Regions from separate parts of the Marinomonas sp. 63XJN7_7_ISO-PGPR-S23-202 genome, predicted to be linked through region 3. Evidence: predicted binding sites of a transcription regulator. Region 3 holds the regulator's gene; each other region holds the start of a gene.
The links. Region 3 encodes FNR, which switches genes on or off when oxygen is low (the NO sensors DNR and NnrR bind a similar motif). Its sites were predicted from a motif close to TTGATNTANATCAA; they were not measured.

Region 1: a site for FNR is predicted at 3,444-3,457, ahead of yiaY (L-threonine dehydrogenase). Genes of this name have one in related genera too.
Region 2: a site for FNR is predicted at 5,232-5,245, ahead of paaF (2,3-dehydroadipyl-CoA hydratase PaaF). Genes of this name have one in related genera too.

Annotation. Positions count from the first base shown of each region.
Region 1 is NZ_CM149677.1:3,851,228-3,861,020, reverse strand. Features, by position in the region: gene AC0VYG_RS17910 (helix-turn-helix transcriptional regulator) at 1-443, opposite strand, end outside; gene nudK (GDP-mannose pyrophosphatase NudK) at 711-1,292, shown strand; gene AC0VYG_RS17900 (LysE family translocator) at 1,403-2,035, shown strand; gene yiaY (L-threonine dehydrogenase) at 2,212-3,360, opposite strand; gene AC0VYG_RS17890 (MFS transporter) at 3,614-4,930, shown strand; gene AC0VYG_RS17885 (OmpP1/FadL family transporter) at 4,961-6,049, opposite strand; gene AC0VYG_RS17880 (DksA/TraR family C4-type zinc finger protein) at 6,337-6,600, shown strand; gene AC0VYG_RS17875 (hypothetical protein) at 6,842-7,426, shown strand; gene AC0VYG_RS17870 (LysR substrate-binding domain-containing protein) at 7,829-8,725, opposite strand; gene AC0VYG_RS17865 (TDT family transporter) at 8,850-9,793, shown strand, end outside.
Region 2 is NZ_CM149677.1:2,181,237-2,191,029, forward strand. Features, by position in the region: gene AC0VYG_RS10060 (alpha-ketoacid dehydrogenase subunit alpha/beta) at 1-1,967, shown strand, start outside; gene AC0VYG_RS10065 (dihydrolipoamide acetyltransferase family protein) at 1,977-3,296, shown strand; gene paaX (phenylacetic acid degradation operon negative regulatory protein PaaX) at 3,356-4,282, opposite strand; gene AC0VYG_RS10075 (phenylacetic acid degradation protein PaaY) at 4,350-4,940, opposite strand; gene paaF (2,3-dehydroadipyl-CoA hydratase PaaF) at 5,316-6,101, shown strand; gene paaG (2-(1,2-epoxy-1,2-dihydrophenyl)acetyl-CoA isomerase PaaG) at 6,167-6,958, shown strand; gene paaH (3-hydroxyacyl-CoA dehydrogenase PaaH) at 6,958-8,493, shown strand; gene paaI (hydroxyphenylacetyl-CoA thioesterase PaaI) at 8,480-8,944, shown strand; gene pcaF (3-oxoadipyl-CoA thiolase) at 8,937-9,793, shown strand, end outside.
Region 3 is NZ_CM149677.1:2,566,425-2,576,217, reverse strand. Features, by position in the region: gene AC0VYG_RS11870 (SprT family zinc-dependent metalloprotease) at 1-121, shown strand, start outside; gene ttcA (tRNA 2-thiocytidine(32) synthetase TtcA) at 217-1,053, shown strand; gene AC0VYG_RS11860 (YfaZ family outer membrane protein) at 1,064-1,630, shown strand; gene AC0VYG_RS11855 (adenine phosphoribosyltransferase) at 1,730-2,272, opposite strand; gene fnr (fumarate/nitrate reduction transcriptional regulator Fnr) at 2,298-3,062, opposite strand; gene hemN (oxygen-independent coproporphyrinogen III oxidase) at 3,078-4,448, opposite strand; gene AC0VYG_RS11840 (alpha/beta family hydrolase) at 4,611-5,198, shown strand; gene tusA (sulfurtransferase TusA) at 5,246-5,479, shown strand; gene AC0VYG_RS11830 (CBS domain-containing protein) at 5,546-6,139, opposite strand; gene AC0VYG_RS11825 (hypothetical protein) at 6,179-6,469, opposite strand; gene AC0VYG_RS11820 (MaoC family dehydratase) at 6,877-7,299, opposite strand; gene AC0VYG_RS11815 (HAD-IA family hydrolase) at 7,367-8,011, shown strand; gene sppA (signal peptide peptidase SppA) at 8,015-9,082, shown strand; gene AC0VYG_RS11805 (hypothetical protein) at 9,278-9,793, shown strand, end outside.

The DNA.
Region 1 (9,793 bases), 1.3 Mb from region 3:
ATAAAGGGTTGGGTGTGGCGAAGCAGATCCATTTCTGCGTCTGTAAAGGGCGAAGCAGGCTTTTTACGTACCATGGATAGAATCGCGACAATGCGATCTTTTTGTCGGAAAAACATATCACAGTTGTGGAAATAGCCATTTGGGCGGTAGAACTTATTGAGAATTTCGGTTTGCGACCATTCTTCATGGCTCATAAGTTGAGAATTACAAATAACAGTGTGATCAGCATCCTCATAATGAGAGGGATGCATGGGATCAATGGACCAATATTTCTTTGGATAATCTTCCATCATGTCATCAAGGTCGTGGTCTGAACTGAGTTCCTGCTTTAATTGTGCCCATGGCACATAGATAAAAAAACGGATGCCATCAACAGGTAGCAACCGATGAATGAGCGAAAACAGCTCTTGCTCAAACTCTTCTGTTGGATGTGGCTCGCTCATAAATCACCGTTATTGTACTCTATTGGGCCGTCCACTTAAGTCAGGCAAAGCGTTAAAGAGAATGGGAGTCATTAACTTACTCTCTACTTAACGAATAGTAAAATCTCTATATGATATTTTTTAGATAAAACCTGCTGAAGTATCTGGTTTTTTGGGTGATTTTCTTATTTTTTGTTTAGCCCTTGGTGGTGTCAGTCTGGCTACAAAGCTAATTTTTTATGTTATCAATCTCATCTGGTATCTATTGTATAAACGAAAGGGAAAATTATGGGTGTGACTATTCGTAATCTAGAAAAAACGCTTTTATCTGATAACTGGTACACCTTAAATAAGGTGTCGTTTGACTTGCAGAATCAGCGAGGGCAGTGGCAACGGCAAGAGCGTGAAGTCTACGATCGGGGCAATGGGGCGACAATTTTGCTTTATAACCTGAAGAAAAGAAGCGTGATTCTGACGAGTCAGTTTCGGATACCGACCTATTTGAATGGTAATACTGATGGGATGTTGATCGAAACCTGTGCTGGGCTTTTAGATCAGGATAATCCAGAAGACTGTATCAAGCGGGAAACCCAAGAAGAAACTGGTTTTAAAGTGGACAAGGTGAAGAAGGTGTTTGAAGCCTATATGTCCCCTGGTGCTGTAACGGAGTTGTTGTATTTTTTTGTGGCGGAATACTCGGACGATATGAAAGTATCGGAAGGCGGTGGTCTTGAGCACGAGCAAGAAAACATCGACGTGCTGGAGTTGGACTTTAAACAGGCTTGCGATATGGTGGATTCGGGTGAGATCAGAGATGGGAAAACCATTATGTTATTGCAATATGCTAAATTGAATGGTCTATTTGGGTGATCAGTAAATAGTGGATCATGACCACGATTATGTCGGTCATGGTGCCTTATTTTACCCTGTCAGTCTGGGTTTTATATTTTTAGCGGATTTTTATCTATAGAGAGGGATGAATGATGGAATTTCACATATGGACGGTGTTTTTCTTGGCGTATTTAGTGACCACGCTTTCTCCTGGTCCGAACGTATTATTGGTGCTTAAAAACAGCATTCAGTTTGGTTGGAAGTCGGCTTTTATTACCATTTTGGGTAACCTCTCTTGTCAGTTTCTTATTGTCTGTCTTGTAGCATTGGGGGTGGGTGCTCTCCTGCAAACGTTACCCACTTGGTTTTTGGTGATGAAAATCATGGGTGGAACTTATTTGATCTATCTTGGTATCAAGGCGATTAGGGCGAACAAAAAGTCAGCGTTTGATGCATTGGATACCAACGTCACTCACAAGAAAGCCGGTGGGGCGCTTTTTGTTGAAGCCTTTTTGGTATCGGCGAGTAATCCCAAAACATTGATCTTTTTATCGGCTTTTTTACCTCAGTTTTTAACGCTTGATTTGCCTGCCTACCAACAGTTTTCCGTTATGTTTGTCACCATCTGCGCTATTGTTACCTGCGTCCACATCGCTTACGCTTTTGGCATGGCTCGATTAGGAAAACGCTTCTCTTTGAAGAACATGGAAACCAAAATATCTAAAGTGACGGGTGGTTTATTTATCACTATGGGCGGTGGTATTTTGTTAAGTAATCGCTGAATTTTATCCTGAAAAATGAGGCGCGCTACCTAAAAAGCGATTCTTCGTATGCTTAATAGGAAAGGCTTTCGGTGCTTGGAAACAGCTATTTGCTTTACTGGATAAAGTACATATCAAATTTTGAAAAAAAGGCCTTGTAGATGGGCTACAAGGCCTGTGGTTTCGTCGCGGTTGGGTTAGAAAGCCGATTTGAAGATGGCGACGACATCTTCATGGCTTGGTTGAATTGGGTTGGTGAATCCGCAAGCGTCTTTCATCGCATTGCTTGCCAGTGTAGCAAAGTCTTCTTCTTTCGCACCTAGCTCTTTTAAGCCTGCAGGGATATTCACGCTCTGAGATAATTTGACGATGGCAGCAATGGCTTCATCCGCGCCTTCTTTGTCACTCATTCCTTGAACTTCCACACCTAGAGCTTTCGCAACGTCTTTCAGACGAGGGGCCGCCACTTGGCTGTTGTAGCGTTGCACATGGGGTAATAAAACAGCGTTACAAACACCGTGTGGCAGGTCATAGAATCCACCAAGTTGGTGCGCCATGGCGTGTACATAGCCCAAAGAGGCATTATTAAAGGCCATCCCCGCTAGAAACTGTGCATAAGCCATTTGAGTGCGAGCTTCCATATTAGATCCGTTGTGAACCGCTTCGTGTAGGTTGTCACGGATGAGTTCAATGGCCTTAATGGCGCAAGCGTCAGTAATCGGATCGGCTGCGGTAGAGACGTAGGCTTCAATGGCATGGGTTAAGGCATCCATCCCCGTTGCTGCGGTAAGAGCTGAGGGCATTCCCGCCATTAATCTCGGGTCGTTAACCGATAGGATTGGTGTAACATTTTGATCGACAATGGCCATTTTTATATGGCGTTCTTGGTCTGTAATGATACAGAAGCGTGTCATTTCAGAGGCGGTGCCTGCGGTGGTATTGATACTGATTAATGGTAGTTGTGGCTTTTTAGAAACGTCCACGCCTTCATAGTCACTAATGTGGCCGCCATTTGTCGCAACCAGTGCGATGCCTTTGGCACAGTCATGAGCAGAGCCACCGCCGAGAGAGATAACACAGTCACATTGGTGCGTATGCAAAACATCAAGACCAGCATTCACATTCTCGACTGTTGGGTTAGGTTGAACACCATCGTACACCAAGCTTTGTACCCCTTGTTCTTGCAGAAGGGTTTTGATTTCGGTTGTCACGCCCAATTTGGTCATGCCTGGATCTGTCACTATCAATGCTTGTGTAAAGCCTAATGCTTGAATCTGTTTGACGGCATCGTTAAGCGCGTTTTCGCCCATGATGTTTACAGCAGGTATATAGAATGTACTACTCATGATGTTTACCTCTTTGTATATTTAGGCCACATGTTTTTTCGTGATCTTTGATGCTATTGTGGCCCTGCTGGTCATAGAATGATTTGATTTATGACAAGGATTCAGCATAAAAAAGAGGGGTGATGGAGTTGTTGATGGCTTGAGTCGTCTGTTTGCTGACACAAAAAAGTCACTCTCTTGTTGTAGTACATGAGGTGGTCGACATGTTTTGTCGTTTTCTAAAGGTCTGTCATCCTTTTAAGGGAGTCATATTGTGTCCAATGCTTTTACAAAAACGGAGCGTAGTTGGGTTGTCTATGATGTCGGTAACTCGGCTTTTTCGTTAATCATCTCGACGACGATTTATACGATTTTTTTTAATACCATCAGTCAGCGTGCGGGCCTTGCACCAGAAGACAGTACCACCGCTATTGGTTTGATTAATGCGGTCGCATTTTTATTGATTGCTATTATTTCACCTTTGCTTGGCACCTTTGCCGACTACCAAGGGAATAAGAAAAAGCTATTTAGTGTGTTTGCCTTTTTAGGGATTATCAGTGTTACTGCCATGATGTTAGTGGGGGATACTCAGTGGTTGTTAGCGGCGGTAATTTACAATATTGCTATGTTGGGGTTTGCTGGGGCGAATATTTTTTATAATGCCTTTTTGTTGGATGTTTCACCCAAAAATCGTTTGGATAAAGTGTCTGCAGCAGGGTTTGCATGGGGCTACATTGGTTCGACCATTCCGTTTGTTATCACCCTAGGTATTATTTTTGCCTTTTTCAAAAATGATGATGGCATTACGATGATGGGATTTGCCTCGGCGTTTTTGATTACCGCTGTTTGGTGGCTTATTTTCACTGTGCCATTGTTAAAGAACGTCGAACAAAAATACGGTATTCCACCCTCTGCAACCCCTTTAAAAGATACTTGGCGTCGACTGGCGCAGACAGTGGCAAAAATCAAACAACAACGAGCGATTTATCTCTTTTTAATTGGCTATTTTCTTTATATTGATGGGGTCGATACCATCATTGTGATGGCGATGGATTTTGGTATGAAAAACTCGACCATGGGACAAGTGGATTTAGTGCTGATTGTATTAGCTATTCAGATTATCGCTTGGCCCAGTACCTTGTTGTATGGTCGTCTGTCAGAGTCCCTTGGAACGCGCACCATGATTTTGTTTGGCATTGCTACTTATGGGGTGATTACCCTCGTAGCCGCTTTGATGGAATCTATGCCGTCGTCTTGGATTAATGGTGCTTTTATTCTACTGGCGGTGTTGATTGGCACCGCGCAGGGTGGCGTTCAGTCTTTGAGTCGATCGTATTTTGGCTCTTTGATTCCGCCTGAGCAATCGGCGGAATTCTTTGGCTTTTTTAATATCTTTGGTAAGTTCGCCGCCATTTTAGGGCCCGCTTTGATTGCGCTGTTTACTTATTTTATGAAGGGGCATGTACTCGCGTTCGCTGGCCTGCAGTTTACAGGGTATTCGCTCGGCGTATTGTCTTTAATGGTCTTTTTTATCGTCGGTGGCGTGGTCTTGGTGATGGCCGATCGTGAAGCAAAAAAAGACCTTGCCTGAGGTCTTTTCATAAATCTAACGTGAGTGTATTTAGAAATGATGGGACACTTTTAACCCCAATCCCGTGGCGTGATTATTATCGAATTTGGTGTCGTTTCCCGATAGGCTGGTTTTGGCATCACCAATCCATGAATAGCTGACTCCTGCCGCAATGGCCGTACTTGGTGTTGCTTGATATTTCAGTCCGGCAATTAAGGCTTTATAGCCATCGGTTGGGGAAAGGTTGCTGACGATATTACCGGACGATTTTTCATAGGCCACCGCTAAGGAACCAGACAAGGTGTCTGTGAGTTTTTGACCAATGCCTAAGCGATAAGAAATCGTATTTTCACCGTAATCAACGATATTTTCTCCAGGTTTGACATAGGTCGTGTAAAACTTGGGGGTAATTTGCGTTTTTTTCCATTCCACCCAGCGTGCTGAAAACAGTAATAATGTGGTGGGAGTGATGCCCGTTTGAAAGTCAAAATTGACGGATTTTGGCATGGTGACATTAAGCGGTGTTTCGGCGGCCAGCGAATGGCTTGTGATGGCCTCATTATTTTGAAAGTGGATCTTGATTGGTGAGTTATAGGTCAGTGCGGCTCGTAGGGCAATGTCAGGGATTTCGTAGGCTACCCCTACTAAGTAGCCCCAATCGTTTTGAGTGTCGGTCTTCATCGAGTAGGTTGCACTGGGTAAATGTACTTTCCCCTTGGAGGTAAGATTTCGTGCGCCTGCGTAGACCGAAAAAGGCGTATTAATTTTGTAGCGCAAGATACCGCTTACTTCCACCGAGTCTACCGAGGCGGTGGTTCCTGCAAGTGGATACCCCGTCCCTGATGGGTAGCGGAGATCGGCGCCATAGGGTTGATCGACTATGATTGCCATCGACCAGTCGTTTGAAAGATCTTGTTTATAAGCGCCGCCAAATTGTGTAAAGCGTTTGCTGACATCACCAGAGTGGAGAGGACCCAAAGAACCAGAGATATTGGGTTTAACGGTATAAGCGTTGAGCTCTAAATAGGTTCCTTTTTCAAACAGGGCTGTAATGGGCTGACCTGAGCGGTCCATCCCCCCTGCATAAACAGTCGTTATACTGAGGCTGCCTAAGCTAACCACTAAAAGTGTTTTTTTCATTCTATTTCCCCTGTTTATTGACGATCCGCAACTGCTTAATAATTATCGAGAGCATTTTTATGAGAGAGGACAACGAGCATATGCAGTGAATTCTAAGTGTATTATGTTTCATTTATGTATTCTTGTGTGGTTAGTCGAACGAAAGGGGAAAGGTTGGTGTAAAAATGGTGTCATAAATATGTATTATATGGCCATTTTTTTGATGGTGATAGTGTGAATGCCCCTATCTTGTCGTGGGAAAAGGGCGGTAAGATATTCATCAAGGTACGTTCGTAAGGGGAGTTATCATGGCCAGTGGGTGGGCGCAAGATGGCGCAGTACAAGATCAAATAGATGCAACGGTAGATTCTGAAGTTGAGCGTGCTAAGCAAAGCCTGCCCAAAGGAGAGAGTTTGACCCATTGTGAAGAGTGTGATGCTGTGATACCTGAGAAACGGCGCAAGGCGATTCTTGGCGTCCGCTTGTGTATAGCGTGTCAGTCCGAACAGGAGAAGAAAGGTCGCTCTTCTTTATATAACCGTGCTGGTAGTAAAGATAGCCAGTTAAGGTAGTTTCTTGGGTTATGACTGTCTGTCGTGGCGGCGGTTCACTCTTGAGGAGGAGACCCCCCAATAGTGGCAAATGAATGGCTTATGTCATTGGCTTCTGATGCTTCGTAGTAGGGTGAGACCGTGGGACAATTTCAACTGCCGAAATCTTGTGTATGTGATAAGGTTCTGCTCATCTAAGGTGTCAGCCAAGTTGATGGCGCCCATTGTATAAAAGTTTAAAAGTTTGAAGAAGGAAGAGGTTGTGACTGAGTCAAAATCGGTACAGATTGAACAGTTAGAAAAATTACGTACGGCTTGGTTGCCAGCGGTTGAATTTTTATTTGGCAAAGCGCCTTCCCAAGTAGAGTTTGTGGGCTTTGAAATCGATGATAACTCGGCTAAACCTGTGCTGTTGTTCGAAAATGATAAGGCTCCTTACCAATATAAAATTCAAATACCTGCGAGAAGCTTCACCAATGATGTAATGCTACTTGCTGACGTGATTCAAGAAATGGTTCGTGGCTTGAATCCTGTGGGGAAAGCAGGCGCTGAGACGAATGCATTGTATGAAGGCGCTACTGTTTATGGCTCGGTTATGGCGATTAAACAGGTATTTGGCGATGAAGCGGTTGACTCCTATTTGAATGCACTAAAAAAACAGGCTTTTGCTTATTATGATGCTTTTTCATATGTGTCGGTGCTACTGAGTGATGACCCCCAGGCAGTGAAAAAATTGCGTGCTGTTCAGCCTTTTTTGTATCTAGTTGAGAAAGTGGATTTTGAGACTGCAGAAATAGAAATAGACCGGAAAATCAAAGATATTTTATTACTCTCATTTCGAGGATAAGATACCTGTGTGAGTGCTGATTAGCATGATATAACAAAGGCCATCACAGGATTGTGATGGCCTTTTGACTCTTATTTACTACCTAAGATACTGGTTTCGTTTTTCTTAGTGTTCTTAGCCGCTTTTTTTTCTTTTGCTGTTAAAAGAGGCTTTTTCTTAGCGTTCTTTTTGCTGTCTTGACCCTTACTCATGATAGTCACCATTTGTCATCACTCAATAAACCTGCAGTCGCTTTGAGCCAACCTAAGGGCTGTGTTACGGGGTTATGTAACGAGATGAGTATGTGCTTATTGGGGAAGAAGAGAAAGCGCTATATGATAAATTTATTTTAATCGTCAGCATGAATAGTTGCCCTTTATCACCATTAATTGAATCAATCATGACAAGGCTGTTTCTATAACATTATGACAGGTTGTGATGTTCCCCCCAGTCTTTTAAAAATTGACTGAACTGCTGTAATCGCCCCGTTAAGTATTTTTGTTTATGCCAGACAAGGTGTAATTGACGGGGAAAATTTTGCTCGATGTTTATTTTATGAATTCGTCCTATTGCTAGTTTGTCTTTCGCTGCGAGGTTGGAGATAAAGCTGATTCCTAAGCCTCGTTCTACCGCTAATAGTACGGACTCCAAACTACTTAGCTCCAAGACAGATGTGATATTAGTCAGGGATGGGCGAATACGTCGTTCGAATTGCTGTCGGCTACCAGAGGCCGTTTCTCGCAACACCCAATCTTGATCGTTTAGGTCATTGAGTGTTAGCGATGTTTCTTGTGCTAAAGGATGCTCTGCTGAGCAAATCAGTAGCATAGTATCTTGAATCCACTGTGTTGTGGCGAGTTCTTGATAGCCGTGTTGTCCTTCAATTAATGCCATGTCTAATTCGAAGTTGAGTAGCATTTGGCATAAGGTTTGGCTGTTGGTGATGGTAACTTTGGTTTCCTGTTGTTGCTCGATACCTTGCTCTGCTAACAAGAGGGGTAACAAATAATTCCCGATTGTTTGGCTGGCACCAATGTGAAGGGCTCCTAGGTTATCTGTGTGTTTGCCAAAGGTGTGCTCGATTTCGCCTGCCCGTTCAATTAATTCGTCAGCCATGGGTAATAAGCGTTTACCTTGTTGATTGAGTTGCAGCCTTGGGTGAACGCGATCAAACAAAGGGGTATCTAAATGGCTTTCAAGTTGCTGCAGTGATTGAGATAGGGCACCTTTGCTAAGGCAAAGAATGTCTGCCGCAGTGGTTAAATTACCGTGGCGAGCCACAGCGGAAAACACTCGGATTTGTTGTAGTGTGATTTTCATCTGATTGGATCTTATTTGTGTTGTTTAGTAAAACCGAACGACTTATTAAAAACATTTAGATTTTATGATTTCATATATCCTTTTACCATAATCTTATTCCTAATTGATAGCTTGGAGTCAGGTTATGTTTACATTATTGCGTCATCGATTGTCTTTTGCACCAACCCCCATAGCGGGTCTTGCTCTGGGTATTGCCAGTTTAGGGTGTAGCTGGCATTTTGTTGTTCAAGAGTCTTCTTTTTTACCGTATTTCTCTGCGACTATTGGCGCCTTTTTATTGATGTTGCTGGTTGGGAAATTCTCCTTACACCCGAGATTATTGGTACAGGATCTACAGCATCCTGTCGTGGGAAGCGTGGTTCCAACGTTCGCGATGGCATTAATGGTAATTACCATGTCGCTTCATCATTTTATGCCGAAGCTGGCGGTCGCTTTGTGGTTGTTTGCGATTGCGATTCATACGGTGTTTCTTGTGACTTTTGTGTATCACAGATACAAAGGGTTTACCTTGGCAGATATGGTGCCAAGCTGGTTTGTGCCGCCAGTGGGCATTATTGTCGCAGCGATTAGTTATCCAGCGTCTTTATTTCAGCCCTTGGCGGAAGGCATTCTATGGTTTGGCATTGCTTGTTATTTGGTTCTTTTGCCTCTCATGGTGTATCGCTTGAGGTATTGTGGAGAATTACCGGATAACGCCAAACCCACTTTTGCCATTATGGCAGCACCTGCCAGTGTCTGTTTGGCGGGCTATTTAACCGTTGTGGATGCACCCTCTAAATGGTTTGTGTTGGTTTTATTAGGAATAGCACTACTGAAAACCGCAACGATTTACCGATTTGCCCTGCGTTTATTAAGACTGCCTTTTAGCCCAGGTTATGCCGCTTTTACTTTTCCTTTAGCGATTGGTGCGACGGCTTTGTTTAAAGTACAAGCGCAGTGCGTTGCATGGGGAATGGATGTTGCTGTGATTCAACTTTTGGGGGTTATCGCAGAGGTTGAGCTTGTCATCGCTACGTTTGTTGTTGCTTATGTTATCACTCGTTATGCTTACTATTATGGCATTACTTT
Region 2 (9,793 bases), 390 kb from region 3:
AAAAGCTGGTGTTTAATCAGTTTTCTGCCCGTGGTCACGATTTTGCCCAGATTTTGTTAGGCTCTCTGCTAACCCATCCTCACGATGGGGCAACCGGCTATTATCGGTCTAGACCTTTTGTAATGAGCCTTGGCATTCATTTAGATGATGTTGTTGCTTCCCCAATGGCCAAAGCCGGAGGCTACAGTGATGGAAGAGACATTGGCGTGGTATGTAATTTTCCCAATGCCAATAGAAATGGTGCCATGCTGTTTCCTATGTGTGGCGGCGTCGGGGCGCAATACACGCCGATCTCTGGTTGGGCACAGTCCATTCTTTATCGTAAAAATCAATTAAAAGATTTTAGTTATACGGGGGCCATTGGCGTTTCCATGGGAGGGGATGCCTCCATGTCAACCAGCGGTTTTTGGTCGGCATTGAATATTGCAACCACCAATCATTTGCCGCATTTGTTTTATATTGAAGACAATGGTTACGGTATATCTGTCCCTCAAGGGGTGCAAACCCCAGGTGGCGATCAAGTCGCTAACCTACGTTCTTATAAAAACCTGAAAATTATCGATGGTGATGGTACAGACCCGCAACGGACGCCATTGCTGATAAAAGAAGCCGTGGATTATGTCCGTTCCGGTAAAGGTACCTGTTTATTAAGGCTGAAAGTGCCTCGTCTATGTGGGCATACTTTCCAGGACACACAAACCTATAAAACGGCCGATTTTATTGCTGAAGAGCAAGCACGAGATCCGCTCCCTAAACTCAAACGCTATCTACTAAAAAACGACCTGATGAGTTTGGAGGAATGGGAAGAGCTAGAAGCACAGTCTAATCGAGAGATTCGTGAGTCCGTTGAGCGGGCGAAGCAGCGTACACAGCCGGATCCAGAGCAATTGACTCGCTTTGTTTACGCGGAAAAAGATCAGGTGCAACTTAGAGGCGGGTTGGCAGCGGATGGTCATCGTTTTCCTGATCATAGTGAAGAACCCAAACCTGAGGGTTCCCGTCTTAATATGATCACAGCCATTCGTAAAACACTGGATTATGAATTGTCTACTAACCCCAAAGTGATTGTCTTTGGTGAGGATGTTGGACCAAAAGGAGGAGTGCACGGTGCAACCTTAGGACTGAATGAAAAGTTTGGTGACGCCAGAGTGTTTGACACTAGCTTATCTGAAGAAGGGATTATTGGGCGTTCTGTGGGGATGGCGCTGAATGGGTTGATGCCGGTGCCGGAAATACAGTTCCGTAAGTACGCTGAACCAGCTGCAGAGCAACTGTCCGATACGGGAATTATGCGCTGGCGTACCCATAACCAGTTTGCTGCGCCCATGGTTGTTCGAATTCCCGGAGGGTTTGCACGTCGAGGTGACCCATGGCACTCCATGAGTGACGAAGTGGAATGGGCGCATAAAGTGGGTTGGCAACTTGCCATGCCTTCTAATGCCGAAGACGCGGTGGGTTTGTTGCGCTATGCCCTAAGAGACAACAATCCAACCATTTTCTTTGAGCATCGATCTTTGCTGGATAATAGCTGGTCCCGTAGACCATATCCTGGAGATGACTATGTAATTCCGTTTGGCAAAGCGAGGACAATTCTAGTCGGAACTGCTCTAACGGTTGTCTGTTGGGGGGCGATGGTAGAGCGCTGTGAAAAGGCGGCAAAGGGTTTGGATATGGCAATTGAGGTGATTGATCTTAGAACCATTCAGCCTTGGGATAAGGAGGCAGTGTTTCAATCTGTGGAAAAAACGGGACGTTGTCTAATTGTTCATGAAGATAATAAAACCGCTGGTTTTGGGGCTGAAATCGCCGCCACGATTGCGGATGAGCTGTTTTTTTCTTTGGATGCACCCATTAAACGCTTGACCATGCCCGATATCCCCAGCCCTCATAATAGTGGCTTGTTAGATCGAGCACTTCCCAATGAAGACACCATTGCTCACGCAATGAAAAGCCAAATTGAAGTGTGAGGGGATGCTATGAATCAATCAATTGAGATTACATTGCCGAATAACACGCTGGAAGGCACGATCGCCACCCTGTCTACATGGCTAGTGAAAGAAGGGGAGCATGTGACAAAAGGAGCGCCCATCCTTGAGCTTGAGACCGACAAAGTGGCAATGGAGGTGTGTGCTGAGCAGGATGGGGTGATAGACAAAATGCTTGTGTCCCCTGGTGAAGAGGTGGGTGAAAAAACCATATTTGGCTATTTAGAAAGTGGCTATTTAGACTGTGGCAATTTAGAAAGTGGTCTGACGCAAGATCAAAAACAGAAAAGCAGCGAATCCATAGGTAGCGAGTTGGAAACCAGCGAGCAATATTCTGCTGAGTCTGAGCATTCGAACAAAGACCGCCCACAGGATGCCGCAGCGCCTAAATTAGCAGGGCGTGTAAGAGGAAAAGAAAATCGGCGTCATCTTATTGGTCCAGCGGTTAGAAAGTTACTGAGAAAGCATAATCTCAATATAGAGCAAATTGCTGGTACAGGAATGGGGGGGCGGGTGACTCGAAATGACATTCTGGCTTTTATCAATGAAAAACCTGCTATGGGGGCCGATGATTCAGATTCTCCCATCTCGTCAGGTAACAATAGCGAAGCAAAGAGCCAAATGATTCCCCATACGCCCATGCGTAAAGCCATTGCCAATCATATGGTGGACAGCCTGCTGCGTACTTCGCCCCATGTCACCAGTGTGTTTGAAATGGATATGGGGGCCGTTATAGAGCACAGGAAACTGTGCAAAATGGGCTTTGATGAAGCGGGTGTGAAGTTGACCTTTACCGCGTATTTTGTGGTGGCTGCGGCCCAGGCCATCCAAAAAGTCCCTGTTATCAACTCACGATTTCATGAGGAAAGCTTAGAAGTATTGGAAGACATTAACATCGGAGTGGGGACCGCGTTGGGAGATGATGGACTTGTTGTGCCTGTTATTAAGCAGGTACAGATGAAGAAACTGTTTGAAGTGGCTACCTTGCTGCAACAGCAAACGGAGCGCGCCAGACAGGGTAAGTTGACCCCAGCGGACATGAAAGGAGGAACCTTTACCATATCCAATCATGGAGTCAGTGGTAGCCTGTTGGCGGCCCCCATTATTATTAACCAGCCCCAGGTGGCGATTTTGGGCATTGGTAAGCTGGAAAAAAGGGTGGTTGTTGAAGAGATAGATGGACTGGACACCATGGTCATTCGTCCCAAATGTTATGTTTCCCTTAGCATTGATCATAGGGCATTAGATGCCTATCAGGCGAACGCATTCCTGAGTCATTTTGTTGAAACGATTGAACAGTGGGGAAAGTAGCAAGGCAATGAATATCATACAGGGCGTTATTATCTGATGCCCTGTATGACCGGGGCGTGTTAGATGTTAAGACCGCCAAAACGCTCATAAAATAAAGCGTTAGCTTCTGGCAATGGCCCGTGAACGGACTCTAGATTGTGCTCAATCCATTTTTCCGTTGCTGGCGTGAGTTTGCGATAAATGTTTCGGCACAGCTGACGTGCGGCTCTGCCTTCCCAGTCTATTGGGAGAAGTTCTCTTGGTAAATGCGGGTCTCTTAGCAAGAGTTTACGGTAGTCATGAATCAGTAGGGTTCGCGTTAAAAAACAAGACTGCGGGTCAAGTATATCCAGCTCGGAAAGCTCTTGCCAAACCGGTAAAAATAATTCGATAAACTCTTGGTAATGTTGGCTGAGAGCATCCAGATTCCAGCAGTCTCTAACCAATTCTTGTATCGGTTTGTTGCTAAACTGAGTGTTTGATGAGGCCTCAAAGACAATGACTTTCTCTTCTAGATTAAGGGAGAGCAAAATCGCTTTGAGGGTTTGTTTGTCGCAACATGGGCTGGCAATCAGTTGCGTGGAAAACGTGGCAAAGCCTTGCCATTGAAGCTCATCCATTAGTTGCTTTTTTTCATCAGGGTTGAGATGGCTGCCAATGATGAGTAGCCATGAACCGTTCCAAGTTTGTATGTTCGGGCTATAAATGCGCTGAAAAGCTTGCTCGAATTTTCTGTGTCCTTGCGTCGTTAAGCGGTAATAGCTTTTACGGCCGACTTTTTCACTCTCTAGCCAACCGTCCTGCGTCAGTCGAAAAATTGAGGTTCTCATTAAACGTTCGCTAATGCCTATCGGTTCCAGGGCATTGATTAGGCTACCTAACCAAACGGTACTGCCGTGTGGCTCGATGGTATCACCATACAGAGAAATAATTAAAGAGGAGGCTCTAATAGGTTTTTGGTTTTGAAAACGCTTCAGTAGAGTGTTAAGTGTTTTTAATTCATTCATTGAGACAGGCTATGAGTATCGTTTGATTGAAGGCACCATTCTCTGAAATGGTGCCTTAAGAGTAAAGCTAATTATTTTTTGGCTTATGATGGCCCGTTTTCAAGCTGGGTCTATCGGCTTCAGGTTCGGTTAAGGGATGACACTCAACCATAGACTCCAAACAGCGAGTGGTCAGGTCTATGTACTCTTGCGTTCCGGTTTGTTTCCATTTTAACTCTTTATCGCCGACTTGTCGGACGAGCCTTGCTGGACTGCCCATTAGCAGTGAGCGAGCGTCACAAGAAAAACGACTTTTAACAAAGGCCGCTGCGGCGACAATAGATTCTGGTCCAATGTTCGCTTCGTCCATCACTACGGCGTTCATACCGATCAAACTGTCTTCACCGATAACACAACCATGCAATATAGCGCCATGGCCAATATGCCCATGTTTGCCGATGATGGTATGACTGCCAGCAAACCCATGAACAACACAGTTATCTTGTAAGTTAGATTCTTCCTCCATGGTAATACGGCCAAAGTCTCCTCTTAAGCAGGCGCCTGGGCCAACATAACAGCCTTGTTTAATAATAACATCACCAATTAAAACAGCAGTAGGATGAACATAAGCGGTTGGGTGAACTACAGGCGTAACACCATCAATTTTGTAACAGGCCATCGTTTTTCTCTCTTTTGTATTTGTCTCTTTTTGTATTTGGTATTGGCTATCTGTTTAATACTTCAACTATTTGGAATTTTATACAAATATTGTGTCTTAATCTAATCTAAATTTTGGTTTTTTTACCGAGTAATCAGTTGGTAAAAATCAATTTTATCTTTTTTTAATCTTTAACTTATTGTTTTTTAATGCTTTATTGAGAAATTTTTGAACATCCTTTAAGTGATACAAAAAAAATTAAAAAAAACATTGAACTGTGTCTCTTTTTGGTCCATCTTATAATGGCTGATCATGACTTAGATCAATGTATCGCGTCTTTAAGGCTGACAAATAAAAAAATAAACCGTGCGTTAAACAAATAGTGAGTTAGGTCAAATGTCCAATAGTCTATATAGCATGCTAGATGTTCATTCACCGGCCAATGGTGTACAGCAAATTCAGTTGCATCGTCCTGAAGCGCTAAATGCATTGACAACCGCCATGCTGGGTGAGTTGGCGCTGGCATTAGAAGAAGCTGAAGCGAATGAGTCAGTGAAAGTTGTCGTACTAACTGGTTCTGCCCGTGTGTTTGCGGCAGGGGCAGATGTAAAAGAAATGGCCGAGCGAGATATGGTGGGGATTCTAAAGGACCCTCGTCAACAAAGTTGGCAAAGTATTAGCCGTTTTCCTAAACCTCTTATTGCAGCCATTAATGGTTACTGTTTAGGGGGGGGCTGCGAACTCGCAATGCACGCCGATATTCTTATCGCCGGAACCGATGCCAAATTTGGTCAGCCAGAGATTAATCTAGGCATCATGCCCGGAGCTGGTGGTACCCAGCGCCTTGTACGTGCTGTCGGTAAATCCCTTGCCATGCAAATGGTGCTGACAGGCCAGCCGATTAACGCGCTTCAAGCAAAAGAGGCAGGTCTTATTAGTGAAATTACCCAACCAGAATTAACCCTTACCCGAGCGATGGAAGTCGCTGCCCAGATTGCTAAAAAAAGTCCATTGGCATTACGTCTTGCGAAAGAGTCCATACTAAAAGGCATGGAGACAGACCTCAGTACGGGTCTACGTTTCGAAAGGCATGCTTTTACGGTATTGGCTGGTACCAAAGACCGTGAAGAGGGCATTGCTGCTTTCTTAGAAAAACGTTCTGCCAAATTTACGGGTCAATAATTTAGAAGAGGCCTTTGCACCACGCCGTGTTCAAAGTGTCCAACAATAATAGGAGCGTTATCTTAATGAGCTTCCAACATATCTTATATTCAGTGGACTCGGGTGTGGCACTGCTTAGCCTGAATCGTCCTAAATCACTTAATAGTTTTAATGAGGCCATGCACTTAGAGGTGCGTGAGGCGTTTAAACAAATTAAGAGTGATAAACAGGTTCGTGCCTTGGTTTTGACTGGGGAAGGTCGAGGATTTTGTGCCGGGCAGGATTTGTCTGATCGCAATGTGGATCCCACTGCTGATGCACCCGACTTAGGTCTCTCGATCGAGAAATTTTACAATCCTCTGATTAAAGCCATTCAAGCCTTACCTATGCCTGTTATTTGCGCGGTGAACGGTGTTGCGGCGGGGGCAGGTGCTAATCTTCCTCTAGCCTGTGATCTGATTATTGCGGCGCGTTCAGCCAAGTTTATCCAAGCGTTTTGCAAAATTGGGCTGATTCCAGACTCGGGTGGTACTTGGTTTTTACCGCGCTTAGTAGGGATGGCAAAGGCAAAAGAAATGGCGTTATTGGGTGAACCTGTCAGCGCCGACGCCGCGTTGGAAATGGGATTAGTCAACCGCGTTGTGGATGATGAATTACTTCGACAAGAAGCCTTAACCCTGGCTCAGCATTTGGCGACGCAACCTACAAAAGGGTTGGCTTATATTAAGCGGGCGTTAAATCAGACATTTGATCATGGCTTAGAAGAGCAATTGCTTTTAGAGCGTGATTTGCAGCGCTTAGCGGGACAAACCCAAGATTATCGTGAAGGGGTGGCTGCTTTTATGGCGAAACGTACTCCTGAGTTTAAAGGAGAATAATGATGGCGGCTTTAGACAAATCAATGATGATTGGTGTGATTGGGGCTGGTGCCATGGGCGCTGGGATTGCCCAAGTAGCAGCTCAATCAGGTCATATTGTGAAGCTTTATGATAATCGTGCTGATGCTGCAAAAGAAGCCATCGCTTCCATTGAAAAGCAACTGAACCGCTTAGTCGAGCGTAAAAAATTCACCCTAGAGCAAGTTCAGCAAACAGTCGCCAACCTACAAGTGGCAAATGAATTAGCGGATTTTGAACATGCTGGCCTAGTGATTGAGGCGATTGTTGAAAATAGGGACGTGAAGCAAGCGGTCTTTGCGGAACTAGAGTCTATTTGCTCTGCGCAATGTATTTTAGCGACAAACACCTCGTCTATTTCCATTACCCGTTTAGCAGCGGGAATGAAACATCCAGAGCGTATGGTGGGAATGCACTTCTTTAACCCCGCCCCGATTATGAAGTTGGTGGAAGTGGTCTCAGGTTTGGTTACCTCGAAAGAGATCGCGACAACGGTATTTGATACAGCGGCCGCTTGGGGGAAAGTCCCTGTGTATGCGGCATCGACACCTGGGTTCATTGTTAATCGAGTGGCACGTCCATTTTATGCAGAAAGTCTGCGACTGAAACAAGAACAGGTAGCCGATTGTGCGACGTTAGATGCCTTAATGCGCGAGGCTGGAGGCTTTCGAATGGGGGCCTTTGAACTGACGGATTTAATTGGTCAAGATGTTAACTATGCTGTGACCTGTTCGGTTTTTGATGCTTATTATGGTGACTTTCGTTTTCAACCTTCCTTGATTCAAAAAGATCTGGTCGATGCCGGTTACCTTGGTCGTAAAAGTGGCGAAGGTTTTTACTCCTATAAAGAAGGTGCGGTAAAACCTGAGCCGCATTGTGTTCCTCCTTCCCATCATCCTGCGCCTTCATGTGTGGCTATGGGGAACCTTGATGCTCTGTCTGCATTAGTTATGCGTCTCAGTGGTGCGGGCATTACCATCGAACAAGACCCTTCATCAGCGCTTAATGCTTTAAAAATCGGCGATGCGACAGTGGTATTGACCGATGGACGCATGGCAAGCGAGCGAGCCAATAGCGAGTCGCTAGAGAATTTGGTGCTGGTGGATCTGGCTTTGGATTATCAAAAGACAACACATCTTGCTTTATCTCGTGCTCACAATACGCCAGATGACGTTTTTCAGCAGGTGGTGGATGCGTTCTTTGCTGCAGGGATTAAGGTTTCCGAGATAACGGATTCTCCTGCTTTGGTGGTGATGCGCACCGTTGCCATGTTGGCGAATGAAGCAGCGGATGCTGTATTAAATGGTGTGTCCAGTGTGGATGGGGTCGATAACGCGATGCGCTACGGTGTGAATTATCCGGTAGGGCCGCTGGTATGGGCTGATCGGATTGGTATTGACCGTGTCCAGCAGGTGCTTAATGCCTTGCAATCTTCTTACGGGGAAGATCGTTACCGTACCTCTCTACTGTTGAAACGATTGTCAGATCAAGGGAGAGGGTTTTATGAAAACAAATAACGATACTCAAACCGATGCACTTGGGCTAGCAAAAGAGTGCGCTCAGGAACTTTATCGCCGTGATGTGGCAACACAACATCTGAACATTGAGTTGCTGGATTCGGCACCTGGCGAGTCTTTGGTCAAAATGACCGTGCAAGACTTTATGCTGCAAGGGCATAAAACCTGTCATGGTGGCTATATGTTTACCTTGGCGGATTCGGCCTTTGCGTTTGCTTGTAATACCTACAACCAACCGACCGTCGCCCTTGGTTGTTCCATTGATTACGTCGCTCCCGCTTTTCAAGGGGATGTGCTGACAGCAAGATGTCATGAGAAAAGTCGTGGTGGCCGTACCGGAAATTACGATGTCGAGATTCATAACCAACAAGATCAATTGATCGCTCTATTTCACGGTAAATCTTACCGCCTTAAAGGTGAAATACTTTCACAGGAGAACGTAAATGACTGATGCGCTTATTATTGATGCTATTCGTACGCCAATCGGACGTTACGGTGGTGCGCTTTCTAAAGTCAGGGCAGACGATTTGGGGGCCATTCCTATTAAAACACTCATGGAACGAAACCCGACAGTGGATTGGTCAAAAGTTGATGATGTCTTGTATGGCTGTGCGAACCAGGCTGGTGAAGACAATCGCAATGTGGCGCGCATGTCTTCCTTGTTGGCAGGGCTTCCACACAATGTGCCAGGCTCGACGATAAACCGTTTGTGTGGTTCTGGTATGGATGCGGTTGGCGCGGCGGCCAGAGCCATTCGTGCTGGCGAAGCGGGATTGATGATTGCCGGGGGTGTGGAGTCCATGTCGCGCGCTCCGTTTGTTGTAGGAAAAGCGGATCAAGCTTTTTCTCGTCAAGCAGAAATGTATGACACGACCATTGGCTGGCGCTTTGTGAACAAGCTGATGAAGGAGCAATATGGCGTCCACTCTATGCCTGAAACCGCTGAAAACGTAGCGGAAGATTTTCGCATTTCCCGTGCTGATCAAGATTTGTTTGCGGTGCGTAGTCAGCAAAAAACCGCAATCGCTCAAGAGAATGGGCGTTTATCGCAAGAGATTGTGCCCGTGGTTATTCCACAACGTAAAGGTGACCCAGTCGTAGTGAGTCAGGATGAGCATCCTCGCGCAGACACCAGCTTAGAAGTATTGTCGAAGCTTGGAACGCCTTTTCGAAAAGATGGCAACGGATCCGTTACCGCAGGAAATGCGTCGGGTGTGAATGATGGAGCTTGTGCTTTATTGTTGGCAAGTGAAGCGGCCGCTAAGGCCTACGGATTAAAAGCCCGTGGACGAGTATTAGG
Region 3 (9,793 bases):
TCATTGTCAAACGCATACTTTCACCAAACAGCGTCATACTAGAGCACAAAAAGGCACTGAGTATATTTGCAAGCTGTGCGGGACTAAGTTGCATTTTGTTGATAGCTTGTCAAAGCGTTAATGATGTGCAAGCTTTTTATCAAGTTGCTGCTTTTTTAATGCGACAAAATAATGATTATAGTAAGATAGCGGCATTTAGTTTATAGCGTGTACATAATGGATTTATCTAACAAACCGAAAGAAAAACTTGAGTTTAATAAGCTGCAAAAGCGTCTAAGACGCTTGACAGGTCAGGCCATTGTTGACTTTAACATGATTGAAGAAGGTGACAAGGTGATGGTGTGCCTGTCTGGCGGTAAAGACTCTTATACTATGCTTGATATCTTACGAAATTTACAAGCCAGCGCCCCCATACATTTCAGCATCATCGCTGTGAATTTAGATCAAAAACAGCCCGGTTTCCCTGAGCATGTGTTACCAGCCTACCTTGACGAAATGGGTGTCGATTATCATATTTTAGAGAGAGACACTTACAGCATCGTCAAAGAAATCGTTCCAGAAGGTAAGACCACTTGTGGCTTATGTTCTCGCTTACGTCGTGGTTCACTTTACGGGTTTGCGGAAGAGATTGGCGCGACTAAAATTGCCTTAGGTCATCACCGAGATGACATACTTGAGACGCTCTTTTTAAATATGTTTTTCGGTGGTAAGTTAAAGTCTATGCCGCCTAAACTGTTAAGCGATGATGGAAAGCATATGGTTATTCGGCCATTAGCTTATTGTAAGGAGAAAGACATTCAAGCGTTTGCTGATCTGAAGGCTTATCCCATTATTCCTTGTAACTTATGTGGTTCACAAGAGAACCTGCAAAGGCAAGTGGTTAAAGATATGCTTCAGCAATGGGAAAAAGATTATCCGGGAAGAGCCGATTCTATGTTTACCGCTATGCAGAATGTGGTGCCTTCCCATCTTGCTGATAATGATCTGTTTGACTTTAAAGGCTTAAAACAATCAGAAGATGCATTTAATAAATTGAATATTATTTCACTATAGGAAAGTTCTAATGAAACTAAGCAATAAAGCACTATTGTTGACCGCAGGGTTGCTAAGCTCTTCCATGGTATTGGCTTCTAATGCTAGCGTGGACTTAAGAAACGATTTGTTGAAGGCGGATGCTAGTATTGATGCAGGCCCTTTTTCAATCGATGCGGGGGGAACGCACGATACGGATAAAGATACCTCTTCACTTTATGCTGGACTGGGTATTCGGGACACAAATGCGACTGGTCCATTGCAGGTTGGACTGGGAGCGCGTCTTTATGCTCTAGATTCTGACTTAAAAGGCGAAAATAATGATCTTGCATTGGCGGTTGCGTTAGGTGGTTGGTATCGTTATACCTTCCCTATGGCAAATCGTTTAAGCATATACGCTTCGGGTTATTATTCTCCTGAGGTGCTAACGATTTCTCGATTGGATCATATGTATACTTATAACGCTCGCCTCGAGTATATGGCAACGCACAACACCCGTGTTTTTGTTAATTATGGTGCGACAGAGGCCATATACAAAAGTGGTCAGCGTCAAAAAAGTAATGATGGCGTTTCTGTCGGTGCCGATGTGGCTTTTTAAAGGTGCATAAATAAAAAAGGTGGCTAATGCCACCTTTTTTATTGATTGATTTTCTCGTGCATCAAGCTTCAGTCTTTAGAAAGAGAGACAGATGCGCAGTCAATCGCCTTCGTATGCACACAGGTTAAAAACGGGTATGTTTCTATCTTGGAGTTTTTGGCTTCCGCCTAAGTCAGGCAAGTCAATAATAGCGGCCACTTCTTTAACCTCTGCACCTTGGCTCGTTATAAGCTCAATAGCAGCTAATAGAGTGCCGCCTGTGGCAATCAGGTCATCAAATAACAAAACACTATCGCCTGCTTTTACTGAGTGTTCCTGAATTTCCAGCTCAGCGGAACCGTATTCTAAGTCATATGCTTGTGAAATGGTTTTGCCAGGCAATTTCCCTTTTTTACGGATCAAAATCAGCGGCTTTTGTAGTTCATACGCAAGTACTGCTGCGATGAGAAAGCCCCGAGCATCAATACAAGCGATATGAGTAATATCGCTGGTAATGTAGCGATGCACGTAGGCATCGACCACCATGCGCATACCTTTTGGGTCGCTAAAAATAGGAGTGATATCTCGAAAGTTGATGCCTGGCTTTGGCCAGTCTTCAACAGAACGAATTAATGACTTAACGTAGAAATCATCATAAAGCATAATCAAAGTGCGCCTAGTTTGTAGTTCAAAACTGAGCTATTTTACCACAATCAGGCGCAACTCCCACGAGTTTTTGCATTTCTGGAAGGTCAATAATGGATATTTCTTTGCCATCTACTTGGATTAATTCATTTTTTTGGAAGCGTGTGATTACACGACTAACGGTTTCGACTGCCAAGCCCAAATAATTGCCAACCTCACCACGAGACATGGAAAGCCGGAAGGATGTTGCAGAATAGCCGCGTTTTTTAAAGCGATTTGATAGGTTAAGCAGAAAAGAGGCCACTTTTTCATCGGCATTTTTCTTGCCTAGAAGAACCATCATTTGCTGGTCATCGCCGATTTTACGGCTCATTACCTTGAACACCTGGTGTTTGAGGGACGGAATTTGTGAGGAAAGGTTCTCCAAATGACTAAATGGGATTTCGCACACAGTGGTCGTTTCCAATGCTTTAGCAGAAATAGGGTAAGTATTATCATCAATACCACTTAGGCCAACCAACTCGCTAGGGCAGTAGAAACCAGTGATTTGTTCTTCCCCAGAGGAAGTAATGTTAAAAGTCTTTAAGGTGCCAGTTCTTACCGCAAAGACAGAACTAAAAGGCTGGCCTTGATGGAATAGCACTTCCCCTTTTTTTAGGGGACGTTTGCGTTCAATGATTTGATCTAGCCGATTGATATCTTCGTCTGCCAGAGCAATGGGTAAACATAGTGCGCTTAAGCTGCAATTTTGACATTGAGAAGATAGCTTGCTGCTGAAACGTGATTGTGTGTGTGTTGTTGCGGGCATTTCACTCTCCCTAGATTATATTACTTTCGAATACTTGACTACGCTGTTCAAATGCTTATCGAACGCCATGCATACGCAGCGAATAAGTAATCGTCCTCTGTCTGTTACTTTTATAATAGTATCTTCTGGATGGCTAATAATTTCAATAATGCCATCCGCTTCAAGCTGCCTTAATTTGGCAAGTTCTACTGCAAAGTACTCTCTAAAGTGGATGTTAAACTCTTGTTCTATTGTTTGAAAGCTTAATTTAAATTGACTAATAAGTGTCATAATGACTCTGTGTCTAATTCTATCATCATTATCACTGATGTAACCTTTCATTATAGGAAGCTGACCATTTTCTATGCTATTTTGATAAAGAGACAGGTCGGTATGGTTTTGGATATAAACGCCGCTTAAGTTACTGATTGCGGATACCCCAAAGGCAATTAAATCCGTATCTGCATGGGTAGTGTACCCCTGAAAATTACGCTGTAATTTGCCTTCTTTTTGAGCAACCGTCAAGGTATCATCTGGCTTAGCAAAATGATCCATGCCAATGTACACGTAGCCATATTCTATTAATGTATCAATGGTCATTTTTAGAATATGCAGTTTCATTTCTGCAGAAGGCAAACTGTTGTCTAGAATCCGTTTTTGAGCTGGGAACCGTTCTGGTAAGTGGGCGTAGTTAAAGACGGAAATACGTTCCGGCTGCAATCTCAAAACGGTGTTCAATGTCTCTTTAAAGCCGTTTAAAGTTTGGAACGGTAAACCATAAATTAAATCAAAGTTAATAGAGCGTATGCCAAGTTCGCGGCAGTCATTGACGAGCGCTTCTACCATTTCAACTGGCTGTATTCGGTGAATGGCTTTTTGGACAGATAAGTCAAAGTCCTGAACCCCTATGCTGACGCGATTTATTCCCATATTTGTTAAGAGGGTTAGTTTTGATTTGCTGATCTCGCGGGGATCAATCTCAACGCTATAATCCTGGCTACCGTCTGTGATCAAAGAAAAATGTCGATTAATGACATCAAATAATTGTTGCCACTGTGGTTCAGACAAAAAGGTTGGTGTGCCGCCCCCAAAGTGCAGTTGTGTCACGGGGCGATTAGCATCAATCATTAAGCTACGTAGGCGTATCTCTTCTCCAAGTAGTTCCACATATTCCTCGCCTTTGTCGTATTGTTTTGTCACAATTTTGTTGCAGGCGCAGTAGTAACAGAGGTGGGCGCAAAATGGGATATGGAAGTATAGGCTGATTGGGGCGTCTGAAGGTCGTAACATTCTGTCGATGAGAGCAATTTTGCTAATGGAGGCATCGAACAACGGCGCTGTCGGATAGGAGGTATACCGAGGGCCTGATAAGTTGTATTTTTGAATGAGTAATGGATCCCAGATCATGATATTTTCCTATTAAATTTTCTAATGGCAGTTTACTCTTATGAGGATTCTGTTCGTATGACTTGGATCAAAGTTTTAAGGTCAAAATAAAAATCTTACGGTTCAATAGGGAAATTTTTATTCAGATTAAAAAACATACGCTTTTAGTATTGGGATACATCCATGCAAACACTTCCTATTTATCTTGCTCATGGAGCAGGAGCTGGTCATACAAAAAATGGCTTTTTGCAATATATTAAACGCCAGCTAGAAGAAAAAGGCTGTCCTGTCATACCCGTGACTTTTGCCTATATGCGCGAACAAGAAGCCACTGGCAAAAAGCGTCCACCACCGCGTTTCAATAAGTTGATCCCAGAGTTTACGGAGAGCCTTAGTACCTCGGAACCACTCATTGTTGCGGGTAAATCGATGGGAGGGCGAGTGGCGACGCAACTGACAACGGATAGCAGAGTGAAGGGTGTTATTTGCTTTGGCTTTCCTTTTCACCCTCCTGGTAAACCGGAGAAGCATCGTTTGGCGTTTTTGGATTCTGTTGATGTTCCATGCTTGATTATTCAAGGGACAAGAGATGTGTTTGGTAAGCCAGACTGGGTTTTGGAGCAAACACTCAACAAGAATATCGATATTATGTGGGTTGAAGGGGCGGATCACGATTTTAAGACACTCAAAAAGCAGGCGATAACGCAAGAGCAGGTGGCTTCAATGGTTGCTAGCATGGTTGAGCGTTGGTTGTCAGAAAAGTTTGTCTAGCTGACATGGAGGTTTATAATAGGGGTAACCAGTCGGAGGATCAGATTATGAAACACCATTCATTATTAGACGCTAGCGGATTAATGTGCCCAGAACCCGTCATGATGCTGCACGTGGAAATGAAAAAAATAGAGCCGCTTGAGGTGTTAAAAGTGGTGGCAACTGACCCATCTACAACCAGAGACATCCCCAACTTTTGTCGATTTTTAGGTCATACTTTGGTGAAACAAGAGCAAGAAGGTGAGTCTTATTATTATTGGATCCAAAAAAGAGAGGGGTAAAAAATAAGGGGCTCAAAGCATAACTTTGAACCCCTTATTTTTGAAAGTAAGGTGCTTTATCTTCTATTAGGCAACCCTAAGTTTTTTGCTGTTGTATTTTTCGCCTAATAAAGCAATTTTATAGATGTTTTTAAAGCTAGAGAAAGCAACGTCAATATCTAAACGCAGTTGGCGAGTGATATCGCTTGCAGAAACCAAGCCGCGGATGGTTTTTGTGTCTTCATCAATAACGAGTAAATGCTGACCTTCCGTTTCACGTTGGCTATAAAGTAAAGATTCGATATCTGAATTTTTTAGTGAAGCGTAAGATAGGGCGAGAACTTTGTCTTTTGGTTTCATTAAGTCTGCAACAAGTAGCTCTGAGCGAGCATAGCCATTCGCCACGTGCTTGATAAAAGCATCTTCTGACAAGTCTTCTAGACTGATGACACCAACAAAATTATTTTTTGCATCGACCACCACTTTCATGCGGACGTGTTCTTTTCTCATTAGTCTGACTAATTCGTCGGCGCGCGTGTTAGATTCGATCACACGAGGGGCAGATGTTTTAAAGTCTGTAAACACGCATAAAGCAGGTGAGTATAGTGTTGTATTTTCGATAGTTACTGGCCAGGTTAAGGTGTTGATTTCTCTTGTTGAAACGTAAGTTAATGTTTTCATGATGTATTCTCCAAAGTTTAAAAGTCAGAAAGAGCGAAGCTATATCAAGAAAACTGGCGGTGCTCTAGGGTGAGTTTTGGTCGCTAGAAAGTAGCCAACTTGTTCAATATAATCGCTTGAATTAGTATAATTTTTAGTCAAAGTAAAGAGGTGAACAGAAGCGCTAACTTGCTCTCCTTTTATTGCTTTTTCTTGATCGAGAGCAACCTCTTCACAGTAAATTTTTGCTACATTAGGCTGAAGCCAGCGTTGCTTATTAATCTCTTTTGCTGTAGCGCGACCAGATAACGCCAGTAAAGACGAAATGATCAGAAAAGAAATGACAAACAATCGGGAGTTCATACACGCCTTAACCTATGATTTATATTAATAAATATATGCCTCTCTTAGAAAAAAACCCAGTTTTTTTTCAATATACCTCATATTTTTCAATATTAAGTTCTTTGTAAATAGACTGTGATGAAAGCGTCTGATTGTAGGTTAAATACATTATCATTATGTAAAAAACGATAAGCGATCATAGAAAGGGCGTCAAGCAACCTAATTTATCTAAATAGAGCAGATCGCTTATACAACGCATTGTTTACATCGCTGATTACTTTCATTATTCAAACCTCTTATCCGTTATAAGAAAAATGCGACCAAAATGATTTTGTCGCATTTTGACTTGTGCGTCGTTTAAGGTTTTTAGATGCGATGATCGACACCGTGAAATCGATAACTTTCTTGCTTTGAGGTTAAAAAGCGGCAGGGAGCATTACGACGGCTTCTCCTGTGACGACAACTTTACCATCACACTCGCAGACTGTTTTTAGCGTCACACGGCGTCGGCGTTCATTAATCTCCGCTACTGTAATTGTTGTAATGACATCTTGTCCAATATAAACAGGTGCTCTGAATTTAAGGCTTTGTTCTAGATAGATACAGCCAGGCCCTGGTAACTTAGTACCAATCGCCGCTGAAATAAAACCAGCAGAGAGCATGCCATGGGCGATGGGCTTGCCAAAACTTGTGGTAGCAGCGAAGTCCGCATCTAAGTGAACAGGGTTGGTGTCGCCTGTCACATGGGCAAAGCTTTGAACATCTTCTTGGCTGACGGTTTTGATATAGGTGGCCGTTTGATTAATTGATAGTGCTTCTAAAGAATAGCCTGCTGTCATTGTGAATCCTTATATTTGATTTTCCCGCTATGGTACACTTTCGTCGCTTCATTCTTAAGGGGTATCTATGGTTAAGTTAGTGATTTTTGATTGGGATGGAACCTTATTTGATTCCATTGATAAGATCTGTGTTTGTATGTTGCAAGCTGCAGAAAATGCCATGGCGCCTAAAAGAGAATACTGTGATATACAAAATATCATCGGTTTATCTTTAGATGTGGGGATTAAGACTGTTTGGCCTGAGCTCCCAATTGACACATTAGATAAGATAAAAATGCATTATAAACGTTTATATGTGCAGGCAGACCAAACGCCACCTTTGGCTTATGATGGAATGTCTGAGCTTCTTGAGCAGTTGAAAAAACAAGGCATGTTGTTAGCGGTTGCAACCGGAAAAACTCGTCGTGGGTTAGATCGTATTATGTCGCTTACGCAAACAGGCCATTACTTTGCAGCGACACGTTGTGCGGATGAGACGCTATCGAAACCCCATCCTATGATGCTCGAACAAATCTTAGCGGAGCTTAATATATTGCCAGAAGAAGCGGTGATGGTCGGCGACACCGAATATGATCTTAATATGGCTAGAGCTGCCGGGGTAGCGGGTATTGGTGTGTCTTATGGTGCCCATGACAAAAAACGTTTAGCATCCTGTCAGCCACAAACAATTGTCGACAATTTATATCAATTAGCTTCCATTTTAGGGAAATAGAGCATGAGCTGGACCGAAGAAGAAGACAAAAAGAACCAACAAAACCCAACGAATCAGCAAGGCGAATTGTTTGAACATGACGATGCTGGACAAAACCGCAATAGCGAGAAAGAAAGAGATGGCAGCAAGGCATCTGAGGCGAAGTTGGATGACAACCAACAGCTCTGGCGCTTATTAGAGAAAACACTAAGTGATAATGTGATTGAAAAAAGACGCGCTCGTCGTTGGAAGATTTTTTTCCGTTTTACCAGTTTGATTATTTTATTATGCATAGTGGGATTATGGCTTGGTCGATCCGCCTTAGATGCCAATGTGTCTGGGCAAAATACGGTGGCCATCATTCCCATGGATGGGGTTATTGGTAGTGGTGCAGACATCGATGGAAATGAATACGTGGATATTTTAGATGATGCCTATAAGAATCCCAATCTAAAGGGTGTAGTCATCGACATGAACAGTCCTGGCGGCAGCCCTGTCCAAGCTGGTATCATTTACGATGCCATTCGTAAAAAAGAAAAATTGTATCCGTCTATTCCCATTATTGTGGTGGTAGAAGATATGGCGGCATCGGGCGGCTACTATATAGCCTCAGCAGCCAATAAGATTTATGCCAATAGGGCAAGTTTAGTCGGTTCCATAGGCGTTATTTCTTCTGGCTTTGATTTAAGTGGCTTAATTAAAAAAATTGGGGTTGAACGCAGAACCTTTACATCCGGTCGTAATAAGGACTTCCTAGATCCTTTTGTCCCTATGACCAAAGAGGCTAAGGAAAAATGGCAAGCTATCTTAGATGAAACACATCAGCAATTTATTGATGCGGTGAAAGTGGGGCGGGGCGATCGTTTAAAAATCACAAAAGATGTCTTTTCGGGAATGGTGTTTACCGGCCAGCAAGCGCAAAAAATAGGCTTGATTGACGGTCTAGCGAGCCTTAATGATGTACTAAATTCGCAATTCCCCAACGACAAACAAGTGATCTATGGGCCTAAACAAGATCCATTGGATGAGTTTGCCAAAAAATTTGGCGTTGAGTTTGCTACAAAGTTACTTAGTAACGCTAAGCTAAATTAAAGGCCACTTTTATCGGCATAACACCTTCTAAAAGCCCCTTCTTGGGGTTTTTTATTGTCCTTTTCTTGTAATGTGTAATATAGATATTGGAGAGAGAGGGTAAATACTATTCTTTATTCGTAAAAAAGATAATATAATGACGAAATTGATCAAACGTCCATATTGTTATCTTGAATAGATAAGAGGGGGAGGAAAATGGCTCGTAAGGCAAACATCGCACGAGAAGAGATTCATCAGGCTTGCTGGGATCTGCTCGAAAAGAACCAGTTTCCAAATATACCCCGAATTGCGGATTACTTCCTTGAAAAAGATGGGCGTAAGTGCTCGAACACAACCTTAATGAATGCCATTGCTGAATGGGAAGAGCTTTATAAAGAGTACCAGCAACATCAGCTTAAAGAGCTGGGCGATAGTCTAGGTCCCTCATTTAACCGATTTTCCCGGGATGTTACGCAGATATTGGGCCGGCTGCTTGATGAGAAAATACTGGATGCCGAAGCTCAATACGCGTTAAGACTTGCCGCAACGGAAGGACAGTATTCATCGTTAAGTTCGGCCTTGTGTGAATTGCAAGACGCTTACGATGCGCTTATGGAGGAGCGAGAATCATTGAAAATTATGAATGCGCAGTTAGATGAACAACTTAAGCTCACTCAACAGCGCTATGATGATGTTTATTCTCATCACCAAGTTATTAACAATCAGCTAACA